Regions from separate parts of the Providencia sp. PROV_01 genome, predicted to be linked through region 2. Evidence: predicted binding sites of a transcription regulator. Region 2 holds the regulator's gene; the other holds the start of a gene.

Region 1 (7,620 bases), 2.2 Mb from region 2:
ATTATTTTCCTACTGGCATTTTTCTTTGCACCTAAGCACGGTATTTTTGCCTCAAAACGTAAAGCCAAACAGGAAGTCGCCCGGCTGCACCAATCACACCAACAAGGAGCATCTCATGAGTGATTTCATTGACTTACTGATGGCTCCGTTTGCATTTCCCTTTATGCAAAAAGCATTGATTACAGCCATTGTCAGCGGAACGGTATGCGCTATCCTCTCTTGCTTTTTAGTATTGAAAGGTTGGTCATTGATGGGCGATGCAATTTCCCATGCCGTTTTACCGGGGATCATTATTGCTTCTTTACTCGGTATCCCATTAGCGATAGGGGCATTTGCATCTGGCTTGTTTTGTGCTGTGGCTACAGGTTATTTAAAGGAAAATAGCCGTATAAAAGAAGATACGGTGATGGGTATCGTCTTCTCAGGCATGTTTGCTATCGGCTTGGTTATGTTTGCTAAAATAGATACCGAACAGCACCTTACGCATATTCTATTTGGTGATATTTTAGGGATAACCGATAGCGAGTTTAAACAAATATTACTATTTGCAGGGGTAACCATTGCAATTATCCTACTGAAACGTAAGGATTTCATGTTGTATTGCTTTGATCCTAACCAAGCACGAGTCATTGGCTTGCCTGTGAAGTTAATCCATTATGGCTTGCTATCGCTACTCGCTCTCACCATTGTTGCTTCATTGCAAGCAGTTGGTATTATTTTGGTGATTGCAATGCTAATTTCCCCAGGCATCATTGCTTTTGTGTTATGCCGTAGTTTTGGGAAAATGCTCATCGTCGCTATCATTGCTTCGGTAACATCGAGCGTTATTGGGACTATCCTGAGTTTTCACATCAACGCAACAACCGGACCAACTATCGTTGTTACACAGGCTGTGTATTTTGTGATTGCATTACTGTATAGCAAAATCGTATTAGCCCGCAAAAAAGGGCAAGCTAACCCACAAAGTATGCATACAGCCTGATAATTGAATGCTCTAAAAGTAAAAAGCTGAACTCACAAATTCGTAAGTTCAGCTTTTTATTAAAACAATCAATACTTACTACCAGCCTAATGTTTTAACGCATTTTCGTCGTACAACGTTAATCCCGCCCCTACTTATCCCTCATAAACTTTCATTGCTAGGCTTCTCGCTGATAATGTGAGTTCTGTAGCTACTTATTTCCAATTATTTGAACATTCTCATTTGGTTCGTCACACGTTAAATTTGAGTCACTCTCTGATTATAGTTATCAACCTGATAATTAATTAACTATTTCGTGATAGCGGCTTCTTTTTAAGCAATTATCATTGTTAATTCCTAAACTGCCGCTATAGTATTATATTAATGAAGACCAAAGCAGAGCGAGGTGAGTCATGTGGCAAGCAATGTGTCGTTTATTAAGTGAACACTTAGGTGAGGCGGAGCTACGTAACAAAGTCATTCTCTCTGGTGGTGATATTCACCATACGTTAAGAATTGACTATGGCGAACACACCGTGTTCATTAAACAAAATCGGCGTGAGTTTTTGCCTTTATTTAAACAAGAGGCTGAACAACTTGAAATGCTCGCTAAAAGCCAAACTATAACCGTTCCTAAAGTTTACGGTGTTGGCAGTAATAAGCACCATAGTTTTCTTCTGCTCGAATATTTCCCTCTAAAACCTTTCGATAACACCAATGCATGGCATTTTGGTCAACAACTAGCACGTCTACATCAATGGGAAGAGCAGCCTAGTTACGGGTTTGATTTTGATACAATGCTAAGCACAATTGTACAGCCTAATGGCTGGGAAAAGCGTTGGAATTCATTTTTTGCAGAAAAGCGTATTGGCTTACAATTACAACTCGCCTCCGAAAAAGGAATGGTATTTAGCGATATTCAGCAAATTGTCGATATTGTTAAGGACAAACTTGCAGGACATCAACCACAACCTTCTTTATTACATGGTGATTTATGGCCAGCAAACTGTGCTATCACTCAAAATATTGAAGGAGTACTGTATGACCCCGCCTGTTATTGGGGCGATAGAGAATGTGATATTGCGATGTTACCGTTATATCAAGAACTTCCGATCCAAATTATCGATGGCTACCAAAGTGTTTGGCCATTGCCAAATGGATTTTTAGATAGGCAACCAATCTATCAGTTATATTATTTACTCAATCAAGCCCATATCTTTGGTAATGAACAAAGCTACCACCAAGCACAAACAATTATTGATAACCTACTCAACGAAAAATAAGCTCCTGTTTTTTAATATTAAGTACGACGAATAGTTAATTTTCTAAATAATTCGCGTTATGAGTAGGCGGCAAGTGCAGATATCTCTGGGAGCATACATAAGTATGTGACCCGAGTAGCTAAACGCAGCCAACACCCTCATAACGTGACGTATGACGAAAATTTAATTTTCTAAATAATTCGATCCGTGGCAAGGCGGCAATTGAGGATAGTTTGGGGAACATACACAAGTATGAGCCCCGACTAGCCAAAAGAAGCCAACACAGCTAGGGTTCGAAGTATGACGAAAATTACCAGTTAAGGAAGCGTAGAAGAAAATACAAGCCAACCCCCAATACAATTGGCCAAAAATAAAGAAGAAAAAATTGAGAGAAAATGGTGTGACGTGGAATAGTTACCTTAGCTTCTAGTTCTTCTTTTGAGATGTCTATGCCTTTTGCTTTTTCTATAATCACGTGGTCTTCTAAGCTTTCACGGATAAACTTAATTTGTCGGTACATGCGCAAACCTGATGCACTTAATGCAAGCCCAACAAAAATAAAAATAAAAATGATGATAAAGCCGATATTGCTGCCAGAAAACCCATTAGCAACTTGAGGTACTGGTGAGTTATTCCAAAAGAAATTTAGGAAAGGCGTAGTTTGACGGGCCATTTCCGCCATTAATTTAATAAAATCATTAGCGACTGCATTGATCCCTTCACCTGCAAGCCCCTTCATGCCAGCCAGTTTAATTAAAGACGCCAATGTCGAAATTAATGCTAACAGAAAAACAACCCAACCCAGAATACGTTTGCCGATTGCGACATAATTGGCATTATGGTAATTCATTACTGCTTTTCCTCAGCGTTATTATTTTTGATAAATTTTTACAATGATTTTTCAACGCTAATCATAGCTGAAAAAAGTCATCGTCTCCAAATTTCAATTCATAATTGATAATTATATTTAGACTTTCAGACTAATCAAAATAGTATGGTTATTAATTATCATTATATTTTTACTTCATGCTGTCCGATAATTCTTCAATATTGCCCTAATACTGACCTCAAGTAATACGCTTGAAGCCTGTTTACTGATATCATTGCTCCTTCGTTAATAGATACGACATGAATGGAGTTTTGACATGTACCATAATCTTCCCATCCAATCGGTCATTTTTGATATGGATGGTTTACTGATCGACTCGGAACCTTTTTGGGCACAGGCTGAACTTGAGATTTTTTCACAATTGGGTGTCGACGTTTCAATTGCTGATACCCTGCCTGATACCTTAGGTTTACGTATTGACCATGTGGTGGAGCTTTGGTACCACGCTTCCCCTTGGCAAGGATGCAGCCAAGAAGAAGCCACACAACGCATCATTGACCGTGTTGTTGGCTTAGTTGAAGAAACTCGCCCTATTCTACCCGGTGTGCAACATGCCATGGAACTTTGCCGTTCAATGGATTTAAAAATTGCCCTGGCTTCTGCTTCTCCTTTATACATGTTGGAAAAAGTTTTAAATCTTCTGGATATTCGTGATTATTTCTCTGCGGTTATTTCTGCGGCTGATTTGCCCTTGAGTAAACCTCATCCTGAAGTTTATCTTAAAGCAGCAGCTGAGTTATCAACTAAACCGGTCAATTGCGCATCATTAGAAGATTCATTTAACGGTATGATTTCTGCAAAAGCGGCCAGAATGCGTTCAATTGTGGTACCTGACAGCAAGCATTTTAATGATCCGCGCTTTGGTTTAGCCGATATCAAACTAGCCTCACTGAATGACTTAAAGGCTGAACATTTACGTTAAGAATACTTTGTGTGTCTAAGAAGTGTTCTCCCCTATCTAACTTAGGTAGGGGAATTGTGTTAATTTATAAAATCCTTTCCTTATCTGCTAATAAATAAGAGTTTTTTTACCTTTCTAGTACTATCATATTCTTTTCAAACACTTTATACTGCCAATCAACTGTATAGATAAACAGATGGTATTTTATCCACCATGACAGCTGAAGGGCATCTGCTTTTTTCCGTCGCCTCTTTAATAATGGCTCATAAACTTCAAATCACCCCAGAGATTGCTCATGGTGATTGGCTGCACATGGTTCCAGGAGCCTTATTAGGCGCATTATTGCCCGATATTGACCACCCCTCCTCAATTCCTGGTCGATTACTGCGGATTTTCTCATTACCCATTTCCAAGCTTTGCGGGCACCGTGGGTTTACTCATAGCCTAGTTGCATGGTTTCTATTGATGATTTCTTGTTATCAATGGGTACCTACAGAATGGGCAATCCCAAATGATATTATCCAAGCCTTTTTATTGGGTTATATCAGCCATCTAGTCGCCGATATGCTCACGCCTTCGGGGGTACCGTTACTATGGCCACTCCCCCAACGTTTTTGTTTTCCCATGATCCGCGGTAAAAATAGCCAACGTGGAGAACGCTTTGTTGCCATTATTTTGACCGTTTGTGCCTGCTTATTACCCGCAGGTTACCAATTCGATTTTTATAATCACGTTGATGTGATTATAAAATACATTCATAATCAAATAGATACATACTTCCCTACATAATTTATAGTTTTGTCATATAATGTAAGTATGAATAATACTATCTTATTACTTTTTGGTATAAGAAATGTGTTTTATCAGCTGATAACATATAACCAGTTGTTTGAAGTAACTAAATCCTTATAACAAATAAGGATTAAAGGGCAAGTAACACACCTTATAAAAATATGATTTGGAGTTCGGAATGAATATTCCTCTAATTATTAATGTGCTCGGCTTTGTAGCACTACTAATACTGTTGGCAAAACTAGGGGCTAAAGGCTGGAGCCTATCTAAAAAAGTTTTAGTCGGTCTGGTTTTCGGTGTTGCCTATGGGGTAATACTGCACCTCGTGTACGGTAGTGGCCACCAAACGGTAAAAGACTCCATTCTGTGGTTTAATATTGTCGGAAATGGGTATGTGCAGCTATTACAAATGGTGATTATGCCATTGGTATTTGCTTCAATTCTAAGTGCGGTGGCAAGATTACATAAAGCCTCTTCACTGGGTAAAATTAGCTTTTTAACAATTGGCACTTTGTTATTTACCACTGCTATTGCTGCGTTAGTTGGTATTTTAATTGCCAATGTATTCGGCCTGACCGCAGAAGGTTTAGTTCAAGGTCAATCTGAAACTGCTCGCTTATCTGCAATAGAAAGCAATTATATTGGGAAAGTTTCTGACTTAACCGTACCTCAATTAATTTTATCATTTATTCCAAAAAATCCATTTGCGGATTTAACTGGAGCAAATCCAACATCGATTATTAGTGTCGTTATTTTTGCTGCCTTCCTCGGCGTTGCCGCACTACAATTGTTTAAAGATGATAAAGAGCGTGGTGAAAAAGCCTTAGCTGCAATTGATGTTATGCAAGCTTGGGCAATGAAATTAGTTCGCTTAGTAATGCGTTTAACGCCGTATGGTGTGATGGCGCTGATGATTAAAGTTGTAGCAAGTTCAAACTTACATGACATCATCAACTTAGGAACCTTTGTTATTGCCTCTTATGTTGCATTAGGCATTATGTTTGTCATACACGGTATTTTAGTTGCGACAACAGGCTTAAACCCGATTAAATTCTTTAAAAAAGCTGGGCCAGTGTTAACCTTTGCATTCACGAGTCGTTCAAGTGCAGCAAGTATTCCACTGAATATTGAAACACAAACACGTCGTTTCGGTATCCCTGAGTCCATTGCTAGTTTCTCAGCATCTTTTGGTGCAACGATTGGGCAAAATGGTTGTGCAGGTATCTACCCTGCAATGTTAGCGGTAATGGTAGCACCGACAATGGGAATCAACCCATTCGATCCACTGTGGATTGCGACATTAGTCGGTATTGTTACTATCAGTTCAGCAGGGGTTGCTGGTGTTGGTGGCGGTGCAACTTTTGCAGCGTTAATTGTACTACCCGCAATGGGCTTACCTGTCACATTAGTTGCTCTGTTAATCTCAGTTGAGCCATTAATTGATATGGGCCGTACTGCGTTGAATGTCAGTGGTTCAATGACAGCAGGTACTGTCACTAGCCAATTGATGGGTGAAACCGATAAAGCGATATTCAACCAAAATGATGACGCAGATTTAAAACACGTTTAATTTGTCATCATAGTTCAAACAAAAACCTGCCTTCTGGCAGGTTTTTTTATGGTTATCACAAATACGTCAATTTTATTAATCTTGGTGAACATTAAAAAAACCAGTTTTTTGTGCTAAATAATATTGCAATAAACTGGAATTACGTAAGATAATAAAGCCTGAGCAACGTTTTCTTGAGCTTCCTGCTTGTGTTGCGTCAACCCATTTCCTATGGGTATTTTATCAACATCATTTATGGTTTTTTAATATGACTAATAATGTCCATATCCTAAAAACTGCGTCTTCTGAAAACCCTTGTGTAAGCTGCGGTGCATGTTGTGCCTATTTTCGTGTCTCTTTTTATTGGGCTGAGGCAGAAAGTGGCGGTGGTGTTGTACCACAACATTTAACTGAGCAAATTACCCCATTTATGAGTTGTATGCATGGCACCAATCAAAAACAAAATACCCGCTGTACTGCTTTAGAGGGCACTATTGGTGAGTGTGTGTCTTGTTCGATTTATGCACAAAGACCCACACCGTGTCGTGAGTTCGAACAATCTTGGCAGGACGGTGTTTACAACGAAGCCTGCGATAGAGCGCGTGCTGCTCACGGTTTACCCCCCTTAGAGCCTCATCAACCACAAATAGCTTGCTAGCCGTCAATGACCCAGATTTTTCTGGGTTATCTCTTTTTTGCATCAGGTCTGAAAAATGCGTCCTTGCACTGGTGTTAACCGCTCAGCTATATACATTACATAATTTCGTTCATTACCTGCATCGCTAACTCAAAAGAGTGCAAACGAGCTTGATGATCAAAAATTTGGCCATTAACCATAATTTCATCCGCTTGAGTTTGCCTCAATATCGTTTCCAACCCATGGCGTACCTTGGTTTTATCCCCTACCAGTGACATCCCTAATGCTTGTTGAACACCAAATTCCTCGGCAGGTGACCAAATGTTTTCCATGCTCTCGACTGGTGCAGGAAGTTGAGAGGGTTGGCCACGACGTAGCATGACAAAGGCTTGCTGCATCGATGTAAATAAAAATTCCGCTTCACGTTGAGTCTCTGCGGCAATGATATTGATGCAAACCATTGCATACGGCTTAGGTAGTCTCTGCGATGGCTGGAAATTAGCACGATAAACATCCAACGCTTGTAATAGCAAATCAGGTGCAAAATGAGAGGCAAAAGCAAAAGGGAGCCCCATCTGCGCAGCTAACCTTGCACTGTATAAACTCGACCCTAGCAACCAAACTGGAAT
Region 2 (9,608 bases):
GAGAGTTGATGAAGTGAATATAGCGCCAGTTGCTGGTTCTGTGATTTTAGGGTCGGTTTGTGGCGTGACCTCGACCGACAGTTGTTTTCCATTGCCATCGCCGGGGACGAGTTTATAGCTATTTTGCGTGGCTCCTGAAATATTTTTACCATCGAGTTTCCATTGAAAAAGTGATGTTTCTAATGCATCCTTATCTGCATCCGTTATCTTTGGATCAGCGGTGACCGTGTCATTAACGGCGGGTGTCTTATTATTAAATTGAACATCAGTCACGACAGGTGCATGACCGATAACGGGAAGCGTTTGGGTATTGACTTCGATCACAGAAGCGGATACGCCTCCTACGATGACCAATCCTGCTGCCAACGTTATCAGACGAATAAGGGGGATAATTTTTGTCCTCTCTGCCATTTTATGAATATCCTATTCTGTTATCGCAGTGTGTTATGGGTGCTTATTATCAAAAATACCGCAGCGAAATGTTTCGCTGCGGGGGATAGTGATTATTTGTTCGAAACGATAACCTGAATTTTACGTTTCTGCTCTGCGCTCTTAACCGTGTATGTTGCTGTGGTTGCACCTGAAATATCTGTGTATTTGCTCGAATTCACAGAGTCTTGAATCTGCCACTTGTAAGTCAGGTTATTATCACAAGTCCCGTGACAGGTGACATTTGCTTTCAGCGAATCACCAACCAGCGGTCGTGACCCAGCTCCAGTGAGACCCGAAATAGTTACTGATTTCACGATATTGCCATTCACTGTTGGGATATTAGTGCCGCCCACTATTGTCTTACCACCGATATCGATGAAGGTTGCTGCTGCTACGGCTACACTCTCTGACGGCTCCGTCTTAGCTGGATCCGTTTTTGCGACGGCCTTAACGGTAATGTTTTTACCTAACAATGCCGATGTCAGTTTCAGCATGTCGCTCGTTTGCCCTGCAATAACATTTTTGCCGTCATGCCATTCATAGACGATAGACACTAGTGTATCGTTGTCTTTATCACTGAAGTCAAAACCTGACGCTTTCAACTCATCATTCTCACCTAATACACCGTCATTGTTCTTATCTGTGGCCGTGATGGTACCCGCTTTTAGCTCTGGTGCATGACCAATAACCGCAGTTGTTGCTGGGGAGGTTATCGAGATCGGAGTCTGAGTCGTGGCAGCGAGTGCCGATGTACCAAAAGTCATGCCTAACACGGCTCCCGCAATCAGGACAGATAGGTTGTTTTTGCGGATCATTGGGGTTTGTTGATTTTTGTTGCTCATCTAATTATTACCTTATATTTTAAATTTATTAAGTTGCCCTATAGGCGTATTTATTGTGCGGTCGCTCGCAACCTGCGTTTTTGCGTGTCTGCGGTGACTGTATATGTCATGGCTGTAGCGCCATTAATCGCTTGATACTGTCCTGATCCTTGTATTGTCTCCACTTCCCATTGCCAAGCTGTCGGCAAAATGCAGTTGACTTGGCACTCTGGTGTTGCTGTTAGGACATCCCCAACGACGGGGCGCTTTTTTATAACACTGCCGTTATGAAATATTTGTAATCCTACGGGGGCTGCCATCACTTCTATTTTTGTTGACGCTAGATTGATCCCCTCTACCTTCGGACTAAAAATGAGGGTGCCCGGCAATTTTCCAGTGGTGATGGTGGTGGTATAAACACCCGGTGCCGTTTCTTTCAACGCCTCCAACTTAACGCCACTTTGCGAAGGCGATAGTGATGACCCGCCTTTTTGTGTCGTGAAGGCGAACGGCAACTGAATCGATGAAGCCAATTTAGTCATCGGTGCATTCTGCTCATCCCGCATCGTCAGCGTTAATACCTCCGACTGATCGACATTCAGTACACCTGATCCAACAGTCAAACTTGAGTAGCGGTTAGAAAACCCTGCGTCGACAATCACTTTTATATAGGCCGGTTTTGATGCATTTCCCTTTCCATCCCATGCAATAGCACTTAGGGTATAAGTATTGCTTTTACCCGCCTGCCAAGCAGGTAGGCGAATTTGCCAAGCTGTTAAACTTTTGCCAACAGACTGTACTTTCCCACCGTTGGATGAAAACTCTGTCAGCATTCCCCATTTCACACGTTCAGCACCATATTTCGCTTTTAAGATAGCGCTCAGTGACTGTAGGCTGGCACCTCGACCACGGATTTCCTGCGGCAGTATTAAACTGATCAAATCCTGTTTACGGTATTCGAGTACAATGTTGTTATTGCGCTCAACCAGTGCCATTAGGCTGCCTGAGAGCGAACGCAGGCGAGCAACTGAACTCGATGATATTTGGTCTTTCCAAGGCACACCGAATGAATAGGTCAGTTGTGCCTGAAGTTGCAGATCATCAGTTCCTTGTCCTGTACGCCAGTCAGCCCCAAGGGTAATTAATGGAATAGGTGTGTAATTCAACCCTACAGTCATTGTTTTTGGCGACTTACTACGAGAGTCCTTACCTTTCATTGCCACTTCATCACCGAAATATTGTTCATATTTCAGTTTGCCACCAAGTTGTGGATAAGATGGCAACCAAGCACTGGCGGTCATATCAAATCCGTTGGCGGGGCGTTCATCGTAGTCGTCAAAATCCCGTGACTGATGCCAGTTGTTGAGTCGCAGATAACCATTGGTTGAAAAGCGTAGATTATCGGACCACAATTCTCCGCCAATACCGAGTCGGCTGTTCCCACCTGTAATATCAGCGTCATAAAAGGTGTTGACGCCATACATCCATTGCTCATTGAACCGACGAGCGCCCACTCCTAAGTTTAGGGTGGTGCGATCATTAAGGTTCCGACCTCCTAACTGGGTGAACACCAGCCAATCTGGGTTTTGATATACAGGTAACAGCATGTCGGCAGACAGCGTACTTTGTGACAGTTTATCTCCCGGCTGTACACTAATTTGTGCGGTACCATATTGATTTAACCAACTCTCCATGGTTGATGACGCTGTGCTCACCGCCATATCCTTGGCCTGTTTAGTCAGGTACTCCTCTGCACTTTGTGTGTTCATCGCTTGGAAAAAGTTAGGGGCAGTTTGGGCCAACCAGTTCTCAATTTCACTATCTGAGTCGTTTACTTGTACACCTTTCTTCGTCGTTTTATCTGTCGTATTGGCGATGTAAGTGCTTGGTACATCGATTTGATCTCCAGCTGAAAGTTGTTCAAAAGCGCGGGCGAAATTGCGTTTTTGATTTAATGTTTTTAATTCCTCCACCGTCAGATTGTATTGATGAGCCACACTGTGAACGGTCTCTCCTGTCTGCAGGTGGTAAGGCTTCACTTTGATTCTATCTACAAACCCAGTAGCAAAGACTGAACCAGTTGGTATGATGGATACGGACAGTAAAACGGGAATCAATAAGGGCATCTGAGATGATTTGATACTGTAACGGTTAATACCAAAAATCATTTATTTATTCCTTTTATTCCTTCCTTTAAGTCGTTGTTTCCATAATTAGGATATTTCCATTGTGAATAAATGAACTATCAAAGGTGCTAAACACCAATAATAGAGTGAGATAAGCAGATATTGAGTTGCTGTTATAAATTTCAGTTATGTAATCTAATGCCTCATTTTGGTGGTGGATGTTAATACTCGACTCAATGATTGCATTTCGTCTTGCGGTGAAATTTATATATTTAGATTGATAATGTGAACGTACTTGTTTGGACTAAATAAGAAGTCATAGAGAGTGGGGTTAATTAAGAAATGATAATTTATTATGAATTGAAATTATTTTTTGATATTTACCATATTTCAAACTGTGTGTTTTTTTGAATTTATTTGTTATTTATCAATTTTTTATGTTGGGTTTTGGCGGCTTTTCTTTTATTAAAATAATATTGAATACACATAAAAATCGCCTATCCTTCTAGCTATCAATATTAGGTATTGGCTGTTTTGGTTAGTGTGGTGGAATTCGATACTTTTTCAGTGAGTCCTATATATAGGAACCAAAAGTAAGCGCCATTGGTTTGGATTTCTTTAACGAAGCGATGCTCAGAGATAATACCAGATAAATAATTCAGCAACATCACCTTGATTAATCGAACTCAGTGGTTTCAAAAAACAATTCATCATTGGTGCGGCACTTCGAATTATTTAGGACATAGATTATTGTTAGCGCTAGCTCTATTAAATAAAAGGGGTAATGTGAATAACATTACCCCTTTTACTTATTTAGCTCCAAGATTTCTAGTCTGCATTTGTTTCAGTTTCTGTATTCTTCTCTATCGCAGTGGAAAACTCATCGTCTTGGCTAACACTTTCAATAGTTAAACGGATCTCAGGTGACATCAAGCGAGCCAGAACGGCATACAGTTTCTGTGCATTGGTTACAAAGATATCATTTTCATTATTATCAATGTAGCCTTCCTCCCTTAGGGTATCGACCAATGTCGAGAATACCGCTTTATCAAAGAATTCAGGAGCGTTAATACCGTGTAAAACAGAAAGGCGTTGCGCAAGGATACGGCTTTGTTTTTCCAGTGTATTACGGCTAATTTCCGGGCTCGCATTGAGTAATGACAATGTGATTGCATAACGTTGCAAAGTCTCACGAACGCCTGCTGCTAAGAGCTGTAATGGGCGAATACGGCGAGGATTTAGCACCACCACATCATCTTCTTTTAAGCAAATTAGCTTTTGGTTATTCAGTTCATCAATTAGTGTATCTACCGTCTCATGTAGCTCATCACTGTTATAACGCATAAACAGTTCTGCTTTTAAGAACGGGTAAATTTGGCCTACTTGATAGTGAATGTCTTGGCGGCTTATGCGTTCATGGTGTAACACAATGCTAGTTATTAGCGATGGTAATACTAATAAATGATGGATATTGTTACGGTAATAGGTCATCAAGACGGCATTTTCGCGAGGAAGAATGATAATATCCCCCATGCTGTCTTTTTCGACTTCAAATTTATCCATGTGCAAAGCATGTTCTAACAATTGCTCGGCCGTTTTATTTGGCGTTGTAGCATCTGCGGTGTATGGCACATTGCGCAATAATTGCAGGTAACAGTCGACTTGTTCAACTAGTTGCTCACGAGTCAGTGAGCGTTGACGAGAAGCCAGTAACGCAGTCGCACACAGGTTAATCGCATTGGCTGCGGCTGCATTATTAATATTGACCATAATGTTATCAGCTAACGAACTGACCGTTGGGTTTAGCCAAGTTGGTCTTTGTGGTTCGATAGGGTCGATAGAGTCGCGCCAATCAGGTACACGCTGGTTGAGATAGTGTGGAAGCGAAATTGGCTGGCCAAAGTTAACATAGCCTTGGCCTAGGTTGCGCAATTTACGTAAGCCGCGAACCATAGAGAAAAAGCCTTCTTTCTCTTTTTCTGCACCGCGCAGTTCTTTGGCGTAAGTACCCACTTCCATCACATGCTCATACCCGATGTAGATAGGAACAATGGTGATAGGGCGTGAGTCACCGCGCAACATCGCTTGTAACGTCATGGAGAGAGTACCCGTCTTAGGCTGTAACAAACGACCGGTACGTGAGCGCCCACCTTCCACAAAGTACTCGATGGAGTAACCTCGGGCAAATAGCTCACTTAAATATTCACGGAAAACGGTCGAATACAGTTTATTGCCTTTGAACGTTCGGCGAATAAAAAAGGCCCCTAAACGACGGAAAATAGGCCCAGCAGGCCAGAAATTGAGGTTGATCCCCGCGGCAATATGGGGTGGAACTAGCCCTTGATGGTATAGCACATATGAGAGCAGTAAGTAGTCCATATGGCTACGGTGGGATGGCACATAAACGATTTCATGGCCGTCTTGTGCTAGCTGGCGGACTCGTTCAGCGTGCTGAACATTAATGCCTTGATAAAGGCGATTCCAAGTCCAACTAAGAACCCTATCCGTTAAACGTACTGCTTCATAAGAGAAATTGGCTGCGATTTCTTCCATCATCCCAACGGCATTTTGCTGAGCTTTTTTGAGTGGAATTTTTTTACTGCGCGCTTCGTCTTCAACGGCTTTTTCAATTGCTTTTGACGTCAATAACTTATTAAACAGCTCATAACGTGCAGGGAGTTTAGGCCCAACTGCTGCGAGACGTTGGCGCGAATAGTGAATACGTGCGACACGAGCAAGTTTGTTGGCAATAATGGTGTCTGTACCGTGGTCTTGTGCCATTTTCCCAATTGAGACAATCGGAGATAAACGTACGAAGCTGTCACGTCCTAACCATAAAACGGCGAAGAATTTTTGGATGCCATTTAACAGTTTCAGTGGTGGTGCTGGGGTATGGCCTTCACGACCAGGTGAGCGCCCAAACATCACGGATGCCGGTAGCATTTGAATATCTAGATTTGGGTTGTTTTTATGCAAATCTAAATAAGCATGGAATGTTTTTACTGAATCCTTACGTGGATTCGGTGAATAATAGCGAAAAACACGTGGGCCATCATCGATAAAAACGTAGGCCGGAAGCTTCGTTCCATTGATATCATTGTCGACCAGCGGGTCTGGCAGACCAATAGCTAAGCATTGGTGCCGTAGCGTGAGGAGGTCAGACTTCGAATGATAAGGTAATACGTATAGGGTTGGCCTGTTGACATCAAGCTGCAACTCAGTGATGGGATCCGAAGGAATTAGTTTACTTTTTACCAATAATTTAAGTGGTAAATTCAACGTGTTGTAATATATTTTACGCCATAGTGACATAAATGATTATAGCCTCTTGTTAACAATGCTGCGCAATCATACCAGAAATACATGGTTAGATCTGTTACTGACAATTCACTTTGACCGTAAAAATCGATTATTGTTTGTATTTTTTAAGGAATAAATATGGCGAGTCAAGTTAAGGGCTTCACGCGAGTGATTAAAGCTGCGGGGTATTCCCTTAAAGGTTTGAAGGCAGCTTGGGTTAATGAAGCCGCATTTAGGCAAGAATCTGTTGCTGCAATTATCGCGATTTTTATCGCATTTTATTTAGATATCAGCTATATAGATAGGATTTTGTTAGTGAGTTCTGTTGTTCTGGTGGCAATAGTCGAATTACTGAATAGCGCGATAGAAGCCGTAGTTGACCGTATCGGAAGTGAATATCATGAACTTTCAGGGAGAGCTAAAGATATTGGTTCTGCCGCGGTATTTGTGAGTATCGGTTTAGCGTTGTTTATTTGGGTACTCGTATTATGGCAGCGCTATTTCCCTGGTTAAGGTGTTTGGTTACTTAATCAGGTAAAAAGAAAATAAATCGATAACAAATGCTTAAATTGAGCGATTTAACTGTTCCAAATCTTCATTTACCTGTATATACTCACAGCTTGACTGTATAAACAAACAGGGGAACGGAATGAAAGCACTGACGGCTCGACAACAGCAGGTTTACGATCTAGTGCGTGACCACATTTCGCAGACGGGTATGCCTCCTACACGCGCTGAGATAGCAGCAAGCCTTGGTTTTCGTTCGCCTAATGCGGCAGAAGAGCATTTAAAGGCCTTAGCGCGTAAAGGGGTTATTGAAATCGTCTCAGGTGCATCTCGAGGTATTCGTCTGCTTCTTGAAGAAGAAACCGAAGATCAGGGGTTACCTCTGATTGGACGTGTAGCCGCTGGCGAACCATTATTAGCACAGGAACATATTGAGAGCCACTATCAAGTTGACCCTGAGCTGTTTAAACCACATGCAGATTTCTTATTGCGTGTGAATGGGATGTCCATGAAAGATATTGGTATTATGGATGGCGATTTATTAGCTGTGCATAAAACACAAAATGTACATAACGGGCAAGTAGTGGTTGCACGTATCGAAGATGAAGTCACTGTTAAACGTTTTAAGCAACAGGGTAACCGTGTTGAGTTAATAGCAGAAAACCCAGAATTCGAACCTATTGTTGTTGACTTGCGTCAGCAAAATTTCACTATTGAAGGTTTAGCGGTTGGGGTTATTCGTAACAGTGATTGGTATTAATTTTCGTTAGCAACCAGCTGTGTTACAGACGGTGAAGACGATTGCAGGCAGATTTCATGGTTTTATTCTGAAGTCTGCCTGTTTTGTTTCCTTTCTTATATTTTTCTCTTCTCTATTTTCTCTTTGCATTTCATCAAACGATCTAGCAGTCCGGCTATTTACTTTTTCTTAGGGGTTACAGGTTGTTCGTGGTTATGATGACAATGTTCATGATCTTGGCAGCTATTCACTTCGTCGCAATTTTTACATAAACCATGGTTTTCCACTACGGTATGCCTTAAGCGGAATTGGTGTTCATCTGCCAAATTAATAATTGCGGCTTCTATCGTTGTGCAATCACTTTCCGTTACGCTTCCGCACTGGTCGCAAATTAACATAACAGAGATATGGCTTGGGTTATCAAAATGGTGACAAACAACATAGCTGTTGGTTGATTCGATTTTATGGATAAAACCTTGCTCCATTAAGAACTCAAGGCCACGATAAACGGTAGGTGGCTTAGCCTGAGGTTCAATTTCACGTAGTAAGTCGAGTAAATCATAAGCACTGATCGCACCATGCTGTTGTGCTATTAGGCTCAATACCGTTTCTCTCTGTGGTGTCAACCTGACGCCTCTTGATTGGCAAATATGTTCTGCCATCGCAAGAACTTTTTTTTCACTCATCTTTTCCATTTTACTGACCCCACCCGTTGAAAAATGCAAATGTTTACTGCACACAAGTTTATCACAGTTTCTTGAACTATTGAGAATCAAGAGATGAATGCGGTGCTATCAAAAAATTTTAGCTTTGCTGAGTTTTTTTGACTAATAAATAAAATATAAAAAATGATATTTAATTTTATTTAAAAATAAACAGATAAAATGAAACATATATTAAACAAATTTATTATAAATTCATAACTCATGATGAACAATTAATTGAAAGATTTAGTTTTAATTTGATGTAATTTTAATTAAGACTTATCTTGCCTTTAATTTACAACCTTCTTTTCTCACCCTCTAAAGCTTACTTTATGGGGTTTATGTTTATTATTTTTGCAGGAGCACAGATTAATCTTATTTTATTTATATAATATTAGGCAATGATTAAAGTCATTGCCTAATATATTTAGATTAGTATTTATATTCAATACCTAACCAATAATTACGACCCTCTTCGATATACCCATTAGTATATTCATATGATTTATCGAATAAGTTATTAACTGATGTATTAACAGATATTCCTTGTCCAAAGTCATAATCTAAACGTAGGTCAGTTTTGGCATATCCACGCACTTTGCTATCTGCATCGACATAATTAAAGGCCCAGCTTCTTGCTTCTTCGGTTACAGTGATGCTGAATGGCTCATAAGGGGTAAATTTCACCCAAGCGAAGGCTTTGTGGATAGGTAATTCAGCAACATGTTTAACGCTGTAGTGTTTTGGATCAGCATGAATGTAGCCGTAACTTAAACCCGCTTCCAACCAATCGGTAATTTGCCCGTTAGTCCCTAAATCAATGCCAAAGTAGTCAACTTTGCCGCTGTTACGATTTTCGAGTATATAACCTCCATCCTGATTAGTACCGACACGATGCGCCATAATGGCATCAGTTACATGGTTATAATAGAGACTTGAAGTATATGACCAAGTGGGTGAGATATGTCCCTTGTAAGTC

Evidence for each region. Region 2 encodes LexA, which represses DNA repair genes until DNA is damaged. Its sites were predicted from a motif close to TNCTGTATGTACATACAGNA; they were not measured.
Region 1: a site for LexA is predicted at 4,192-4,211, ahead of ACU696_RS14625 (metal-dependent hydrolase). Genes of this name have one in related genera too.

What each region holds. Positions count from the first base shown of each region.
Region 1 covers NZ_JBRFKD010000002.1:3,006,333-3,013,952, forward strand. Annotated here, with positions in the region: gene ACU696_RS14600 (metal ABC transporter permease) at 1-123, shown strand, start outside; gene ACU696_RS14605 (metal ABC transporter permease) at 116-982, shown strand; gene ACU696_RS14610 (fructosamine kinase family protein) at 1,375-2,244, shown strand; gene ACU696_RS14615 (YniB family protein) at 2,534-3,073, opposite strand; gene hxpB (hexitol phosphatase HxpB) at 3,369-4,034, shown strand; gene ACU696_RS14625 (metal-dependent hydrolase) at 4,227-4,802, shown strand; gene ACU696_RS14630 (L-cystine transporter) at 4,984-6,375, shown strand; gene ACU696_RS14635 (YkgJ family cysteine cluster protein) at 6,623-7,012, shown strand; gene ACU696_RS14640 (luciferase-like monooxygenase) at 7,108-7,620, opposite strand, start outside.
Region 2 covers NZ_JBRFKD010000002.1:787,704-797,311, forward strand. Annotated here, with positions in the region: gene ACU696_RS04340 (hypothetical protein) at 1-411, opposite strand, end outside; gene ACU696_RS04345 (ZirU family protein) at 504-1,274, opposite strand; gene ACU696_RS04350 (inverse autotransporter beta domain-containing protein) at 1,325-3,250, opposite strand; gene ACU696_RS04355 (transposase) at 3,898-4,050, opposite strand; gene plsB (glycerol-3-phosphate 1-O-acyltransferase PlsB) at 4,208-6,691, opposite strand; gene ACU696_RS04365 (diacylglycerol kinase) at 6,818-7,192, shown strand; gene lexA (transcriptional repressor LexA) at 7,329-7,946, shown strand; gene zur (zinc uptake transcriptional repressor Zur) at 8,105-8,620, opposite strand; gene ACU696_RS04380 (TonB-dependent receptor plug domain-containing protein) at 9,062-9,608, opposite strand, start outside.